Regions from separate parts of the Streptomyces sp. NPDC026515 genome, predicted to be linked through region 3. Evidence: riboswitches for the same ligand, from Rfam matches in the RefSeq annotation. Region 3 holds a riboswitch; each other region holds the start of a gene.

Region 1 (2,259 bases), on a different contig from region 3:
ATGGCGACGCGCTGCTGCTGGCCGCCCGACAGCTGGCGGGGATAGGCGCCGACGCGCTCGCCGAGGCCGACCCGTTCGAGGAGTTCCTTGGCCAGCTGCTGGGCCTGCGGCCTGGTCAGCTTCCCGGTGGCGACGGGAGCGGCCGCGACGTTGTCGAGGACCGTCAGGTGCGGGAACAGGTTGAAGTTCTGGAAGACGAAGCCGATCCGGCTGCGCTGGGCCAGGATGGCGCGTTCGCTCAGCTCCTTGAGACCGTCGCCGTGGCGCTTGACCCCGATCAGCTCGCCGCCGACGCTGACGTAGCCGGTCTCGGGCTTCTCCAGGTGGTTGACGACGCGCAGCAGCGTGGACTTGCCGGAGCCGGACGGACCGAGGACGACGGTGACCTCGCCGGGGCGGACGGTCAGGTCGATGCCGTCGAGGACGCGGTGGGCGCCGTACGACTTGTGGACGTCGTGGATCTCCAGGGCGGCCGGGGCGGCCTCCGGTGCCGTGTCCGGTGCGGTGGTCATACGGCGGCCTCCCGGCGTATCCGTTCCCGCAGGCCGGCCAGGCCGGTGCGGAGTCTGTGCAGGGGGGTCGGCGGCAGGGTGCGGGTGGCGCCGCGGGCGAAGTACCGCTCGACGTAGTACTGGACGACGGAGACGGCGCTGGTCAGGATCAGGTACCAGACGGTGGCGACGAGCAGCAGCGGCACGATGTCGCCGGGGTAGGTGCTGCCCATGGACTGCACCGAGCCGAAGAGGTCGAGCAGCGAGACGTAGAACACCAGGGACGTGCTCTTGATCAGGCCGATGAGCTGGTTGACGTAGTTCGGGACGATGGAGCGCAGGGCCTGCGGGAAGACGATCCGGGTGAACTGGTAGCCCTTGGGCAGGCCGAGGGCGGCGGCCGCCTCGTGCTGGCCCTGGTCGACGGAGAGGATGCCGCCGCGCACCACCTCGGCCGCGTAGGCGGCCTCGTTGAGGCTGAGGCCGATCACGGCGATGGCCATGTCGGTGGCGAGCTCGGACTCGTCGAAGGAGACGAAGGAAGGGCCGAAGGGAACGCCCAGGCTCAGCGTCTGGTAGAGGGCGGAGAAGTTGTAGAGGAAGATCAGCAGGACGATCAGCGGCACCGAGCGGAACAGCCAGGTGTAGGTCCAGCTCACCGCCCGCAGCACGGGGCTGCCGGAGAGCCGGGCCAGCGCCAGCACGACCCCGCCGAGCAGGCCCAGTACGGCGCTGAGCGCGGCGACTTCGAGGGTGACGACGAGCCCGTCGAGGACGGTGGGGCGCAGGAACCAGTAACGGAAGCGATCCCACTGGTAGAAGGGGTTGGTGGCCAGTCCGTGGGCGAACTGCGCGACGAGTACCAGGACGACGGCGGTGGCGAGCCACCGTCCGGGCCGGCGCAGTGGCCGAACCCGCTGATTCCGCGGGGGTTTTGACGGTATGTCGGTGGATGGTGGCGCCTCGGCCACGGACAGGGCGCCTGGGGGTTCACTCATGACGGGCTCCGGCGGAGTCGGACACCCCGGATCACACGGCCGGGGCCGCTGCACCGCGCCGCGTCAGGACACGGCACGGGTACGCGGGGGCGCGCGGGACACGGGATGGGGCGGACGGCTTCGCACCGGGGCGGCCGGTGCTTCGTCGAGGACGCGGGGACGCGAGGCTGCGCGAGACCTGCTGCGGGTGAGGCGGAAAGGCCTGGTCAGACCCGACAGCGGGCGCGGCCCGGTGCGGTACACGCGCTACACAGGGCGCTGTTGACACGGAGCAGATCGACGGCGCGGTCGGCGACCAGCGGGCTCGGATACGGCTGTACGCAGCCCTGGGCGCGGCCTTCGGCCGACCTGGAGGCTGCGTACATGTCCCGTCACCTGTCGCTGTCGTGGCGGCCCCTGGGGGCCTCGCGCTTACCGAACGTCGTCATCCGGTCCGGTCGTCACCTGGGGCACCCCACCGCGATGCGAGGGTTGCCGGTCAGCAAGCCAGGGCTCGATGCTGACGCTCTTGACCGTTCTGTGCCGCAAGTAAGGCAGTTGCCCGAACGAATGTCAACGCCTGTCCGACTGGCGAAACAGCTCGGGCCCCTCTCACCTGCGCGGCGCGCCGGGAGCCTCCGCCGCGTGGCCGGCCCAGTCCAGGATCTGGACTGCCGCGCCGGCGGCTTCCAGGCCTTGGCAACGGCCGTGGTGGCGGCGGGCGATGCCGTCGAGGTCGAGGTGGGCGCCGAAGGCCGGGCGGGCGGCCAGCCGGCGGGCGTAGGCCCACA
Region 2 (2,259 bases), on a different contig from region 3:
ACGGGGGCCCTTCGCCGTGCCCGGAGCTGGATAGGGTAGCCCTGAGGACCTCTGTTGCCCGTACGACGATCAGGAGCGGCTTTATGAGCGCTGTGACCCCCGCTGGAGGCGACACCGCGGCGGGCCGTTCCTGGCCCGGGGTGCTGAACGCGCTGCTGTACGGCCAGGACCAGAGCGCGGACGCGACGGCCTGGGCGATGGACCAGATCATGCGCGGCCAGGCGACCGACGCCCAGATCGCCGGCTTCGTCGTCGCCCTGCGGGCGAAGGGCGAGACGGTCGACGAGATCAACGGCCTGGTCCGCACGATGTACGCGCACGCCAATGTCATCGAGGTACCGGGCCGCACGGTCGACATCGTCGGCACCGGCGGCGACGGCGCCAAGACGGTGAACATCTCGACCATGTCGGCGCTGGTGGTGGCCGGCACCGGGGCGAAGGTCGTCAAGCACGGCAACCGGGCCGCGTCCTCCGCGTCCGGCGCCTCGGACGTGCTGGAGAAGCTCGGCGTCAACCTCGACCTGACCCCGCGACGCGTCGCCGAGGTCGCCGAGGAGGCCGGCATCACCTTCTGCTTCGCCGTCAAGTTCCACCCGGCGCTGCGCCACGCAGGCGCCGCCCGCGGCCAGCTGGGCATCCGCACGGTGTTCAACATCCTCGGCCCGCTGACCAACCCCGCGCAGGTGCGGTCCCAGGCGGTCGGCGTCGCGGACCCGCGCATGGCACCGGTCGTCGCGGGCGTCTTCGCCGAGCGCGGCAACTCCTCCCTGGTCTTCCGCGGCGACGACGGCCTCGACGAACTGACCACCACCGCCACGTCCCACGTCTGGATCGTCCGCGACGGGAAGGTCACCGAGGAGACCTTCGACCCGCGGGACGTCGGCATCGAGCTGGTCCCGGTGGAGGCGTTGCGCGGCGGCGACCCGTCGTACAACGCGGAGGTCGCGCGCAGGCTCCTCGACGGCGAGGGGGGCCCGGTGCGGGACGCGGTCCTGCTCAACTCGGCGGCGGCACTGGTCGCCCTGGACCCGGGTACCGGGACACTCGCCGAGCAGATCCGCGCCGGCATGGACGAGGCGGCGGAGTCGATCGACTCGGGCGCGGCCAAACGGGTGCTGGAGCGCTGGGCGGCGGCGACCAACCGGTAGGCGCCCGGCGGAAGGAGAAGGTGGCGCCGGCGCTCCGGCCCGTCCGTCATCCGGACACAGGTTGCGCGCCGGCGATCACCTCATCTACGTTTCCCCACAGGTCATGAGTGACAGTCACAAGGCCCCGGCCGACTGTCCGGCAACCCTCCGTCCGTGGCGGGGTGCCCCGGGTGAAGACCAGGCCGTAGGCAGCGAGGTCTGCGGCAAGCGCGGATCCCTCACGCTCTGTTCATGAGCACGACCCAGGGATCCTGGTCATCGAGGGAGTCTCCCGTGAGCAAGCGAATGCGCTAGGGCGTCGAGCCCCCCTTCCGCGCACCCTTCTTCACTTTCTTCTTTCCTCTCACGGGAGTTCGCCATGTCCGTCTCCACCGCTGTCTCCGCCCAGTCGGTCTGTGCCCCTCTGCCCGTTCTGGGGCGGGATGTCACCGTCCCGCTCGTCACCGGTGGCGAGGTCGGCTACGCCGCCCTCGACTACGCGGCCAGCGCCCCCGCGCTCCAGCGGGTCTGGGACGACGTGGCGGCGTACGCGCCCTACTACGGCAGCGTCCACCGCGGCGCCGGCTACCTCTCCCAGCTCTCCACGGACCTCTTCGAGAACGCCCGCCGGACCGTCGCCGAGTTCCTCGGCTGCCGCCCCGACGACCAGCTGGTCTTCACCCGCTCGACCACGGACTCCCTGAACCTTCTGGCCCGCGCCCTCCCCGCCGGCTGCCAGGTCTTCGTCTTCGAGACCGAGCACCACGCGAGCCTGCTGCCCTGGCAGGACGCCCGGGTCAGCTACCTCGACGCCCCGCGCACCCCGCGCCAGGCCGTCGAGACCCTGGAGAAGGCTCTCGCCGCCCGTCCGGAGGCCGCCGACGGGGGCCGCGGCCCGGCCCTGGTCTGCGTCACCGGCGCCTCCAACGTCACCGGCGAGCTGTGGCCGGTCCGCGAGCTGGCCGCCGCCGCGCACGCGCAGGGCGCCCGGATCGTCCTGGACGCCGCCCAGCTGGCCCCGCACCACCCGGTGAGCGTCCGGGAGCTGGACGTCGACTGGATCGCCTTCTCCGGCCACAAGCTGTACGCCCCCTTCGGCTCCGGCGTCCTGGCCGGCCGTGCCGACTGGCTG
Region 3 (2,259 bases):
GCCGTGAGCCCGGTCCCCGCCACGGCGTCCAGCGTCTTCAGCCCATCACCCGTGTTGAGTACAACGACCGACTTCGCCGGATCGATCAGCCCGTTCTCGATGAGCTTCCTGGTGACTCCGACCGTCACACCGCCGGCGGTCTCCGCGAAGATTCCCTCGGTCCGCGCGAGCAGCTTGATCGCGTCGACGACCTCTTCGTCGGTGACGTCCTCCACCGCGCCGCCGGTGCGGCGCGCGATGTCGAGGACGTACGGACCGTCGGCGGGGTTGCCGATGGCGAGGGACTTGGCGATCGTGTTCGGCTTCTGCGGCCGGACCACGTCGTGACCCGCCTTGTAGGCCACCGACACCGGCGAGCACCCCTCGGCCTGCGCGCCGAAGATCTTGTACGGCCTGTCCTCCACGAGCCCGAGCCTGATCAGCTCCTGCAGACCCTTGTCGATCTTCGTGAGCTGCGAGCCGGAGGCGATCGGAATGACCAGCTGGTCCGGGATCCGCCAGCCGAGCTGCTCGCAGATCTCGTACGCCAGGGTCTTGGACCCCTCCGCGTAGTACGGCCGCAGGTTGACGTTGACGAAGCCCCAGCCCTCGCCGGCCGAGTCGCCGATCAGTTCGGAGCAGAAACGGTTCACGTCGTCGTAGTTGCCCTCGATGCCGACGAGTTCGCCGCCGTAGACCGCGGCCATGACGATCTTGCCCTGCTCCAGGTCGTGCGGGATGAACACGCAGGAGCGGAAGCCGGCCCGGGCGGCGGCGGCACCGACCGCGCCGGCCAGGTTGCCGGTGGAGGAGCAGGAGAGCGTGGTGTAGCCGAAGGCGCGCGCGGCCTCGACGGCCTGGGCGACGACCCGGTCCTTGAAGGAGTGCGTCGGGTTGCCGGAGTCGTCCTTGACGTACAGGCCGCCGGTGACGCCCAGTTCCTTCGCCAGGTTGTCGGCCTGGACGAGCTTGGTCCAGCCCGGATTGATGTTCGGCTTGGTGGCCACGTCCGCGGGGACGGGCAGCAGCGGCGCGTAGCGCCAGATGTTGGCGGGACCCGCTTCGATCCGCTTCCGCAGTTCCTCGGTGTCGTAGGCCGAGAAGTCGTAGGCGATCTCGAGCGGGCCGAAGCACTCCTCGCAGGCGAACACCGGGCCGAGCGGCACGCGGTGGCCGCATTCGCGGCAGCTCAGCGCAGTGGCGGGACCGAGGTCGACGGGCGCGGAACCAGAAGCGGCGGTGGAGTCGGTGGTGGGTGCAACAGTCTGCGCAGCCATGTGAGGCGAGGCCCTTTCTCCTCATCTTCCTCACGACGCATCTCGCCGTGAGACGGATTTGGCACCTTCCCTAGCCGGGAGCCTCGCGGGTGATCGACAGTGAGCGGCGATCCACGAGTAACCGACTGGAGGGTTGCCGGGGCTTCATCGGGCCGTATCCCTCTGCCCCTCTGGATGAGCGGTATGCAGTTGTCAACGTCGGGTGACCCCAGGACATGCGATGGTCACCGGCGTTGTTCAAGACTGTAACCGAAGGCCAGGACAGTTGAGAGAGCCGTCCGAACCGCGAGATGGATCACACCTCGCAGTGTGATCGTGACAGTGAGGAGCCGCTGACTGTGCTGGAAGAAGTCGAGCGCTGGCTGGCCACCCGCTCCTGGTCCGTGAACGACCGTCCGCTGCACCGGATACTCGCCGCCAAGCAGCGCAGCGGGCAGTCCGTCTCCGTCGTGCTGCCGGCGCTCAACGAGGAGGAGACCGTCGGCGACATCGTCGCGATCATCCGCCACGACCTGATGCGGCAGGCGCCGCTCGTCGACGAGATCGTGGTCGTCGACTCCGGTTCCTCCGACCGGACGGCGGCGGTGGCCGCGGCGGCCGGCGCCCGGGTCGAGCACCGCGACACGATCCTGCCGCGCATCCCCGCCGTCCCCGGCAAGGGCGAGGTGCTCTGGCGCTCCCTCCTGGTCACCACCGGGGACATCGTCTGCTTCGTCGACGCCGACCTGCGCGAGTTCTCCTCCGACTTCGTCACCGGGATCGTCGGCCCGCTGCTGACCGACCCGGACGTGGACCTGGTCAAGGCGATGTACGACCGCCCGCTCGCCGGTTCGGCCGGGCAGGGCGGCCGGGTGACCGAGCTGATGGCCCGTCCGCTGCTGAACATGCACTGGCCGCAGCTGGCCGGATTCGTCCAGCCGCTCGGCGGCGAGTACGCGGCCCGCCGCTCGCTCCTCGAACAGCTCCCCTTCCCGGTCGGCTACGGCGTGGAGCTCGGCATGCT

The links. A riboswitch is a leader RNA that binds a small molecule or an ion and turns the genes downstream of it on or off. The one in region 3 is predicted to bind S-adenosylmethionine.
Region 1: another riboswitch for S-adenosylmethionine. It lies ahead of ACZ4O3_RS10415 (amino acid ABC transporter permease); the one in region 3 lies ahead of thrC (threonine synthase).
Region 2: another riboswitch for S-adenosylmethionine. It lies ahead of ACZ4O3_RS17375 (aminotransferase class V-fold PLP-dependent enzyme); the one in region 3 lies ahead of thrC (threonine synthase).

What each region holds. Positions count from the first base shown of each region.
Region 1 is NZ_JBVHQD010000004.1:425,566-427,824, reverse strand. Features, by position in the region: gene ACZ4O3_RS10420 (amino acid ABC transporter ATP-binding protein) at 1-512, opposite strand, end outside; gene ACZ4O3_RS10415 (amino acid ABC transporter permease) at 509-1,489, opposite strand; SAM riboswitch class IV at 1,892-2,003, opposite strand; gene ACZ4O3_RS10410 (glutathione S-transferase C-terminal domain-containing protein) at 2,081-2,259, opposite strand, start outside.
Region 2 is NZ_JBVHQD010000007.1:429,371-431,629, reverse strand. Features, by position in the region: gene trpD (anthranilate phosphoribosyltransferase) at 84-1,148, shown strand; SAM riboswitch class IV at 1,248-1,364, shown strand; gene ACZ4O3_RS17375 (aminotransferase class V-fold PLP-dependent enzyme) at 1,507-2,259, shown strand, end outside.
Region 3 is NZ_JBVHQD010000006.1:446,916-449,174, forward strand. Features, by position in the region: gene thrC (threonine synthase) at 1-1,256, opposite strand, end outside; SAM riboswitch class I at 1,275-1,437, opposite strand; gene ACZ4O3_RS15170 (glucosyl-3-phosphoglycerate synthase) at 1,595-2,259, shown strand, end outside.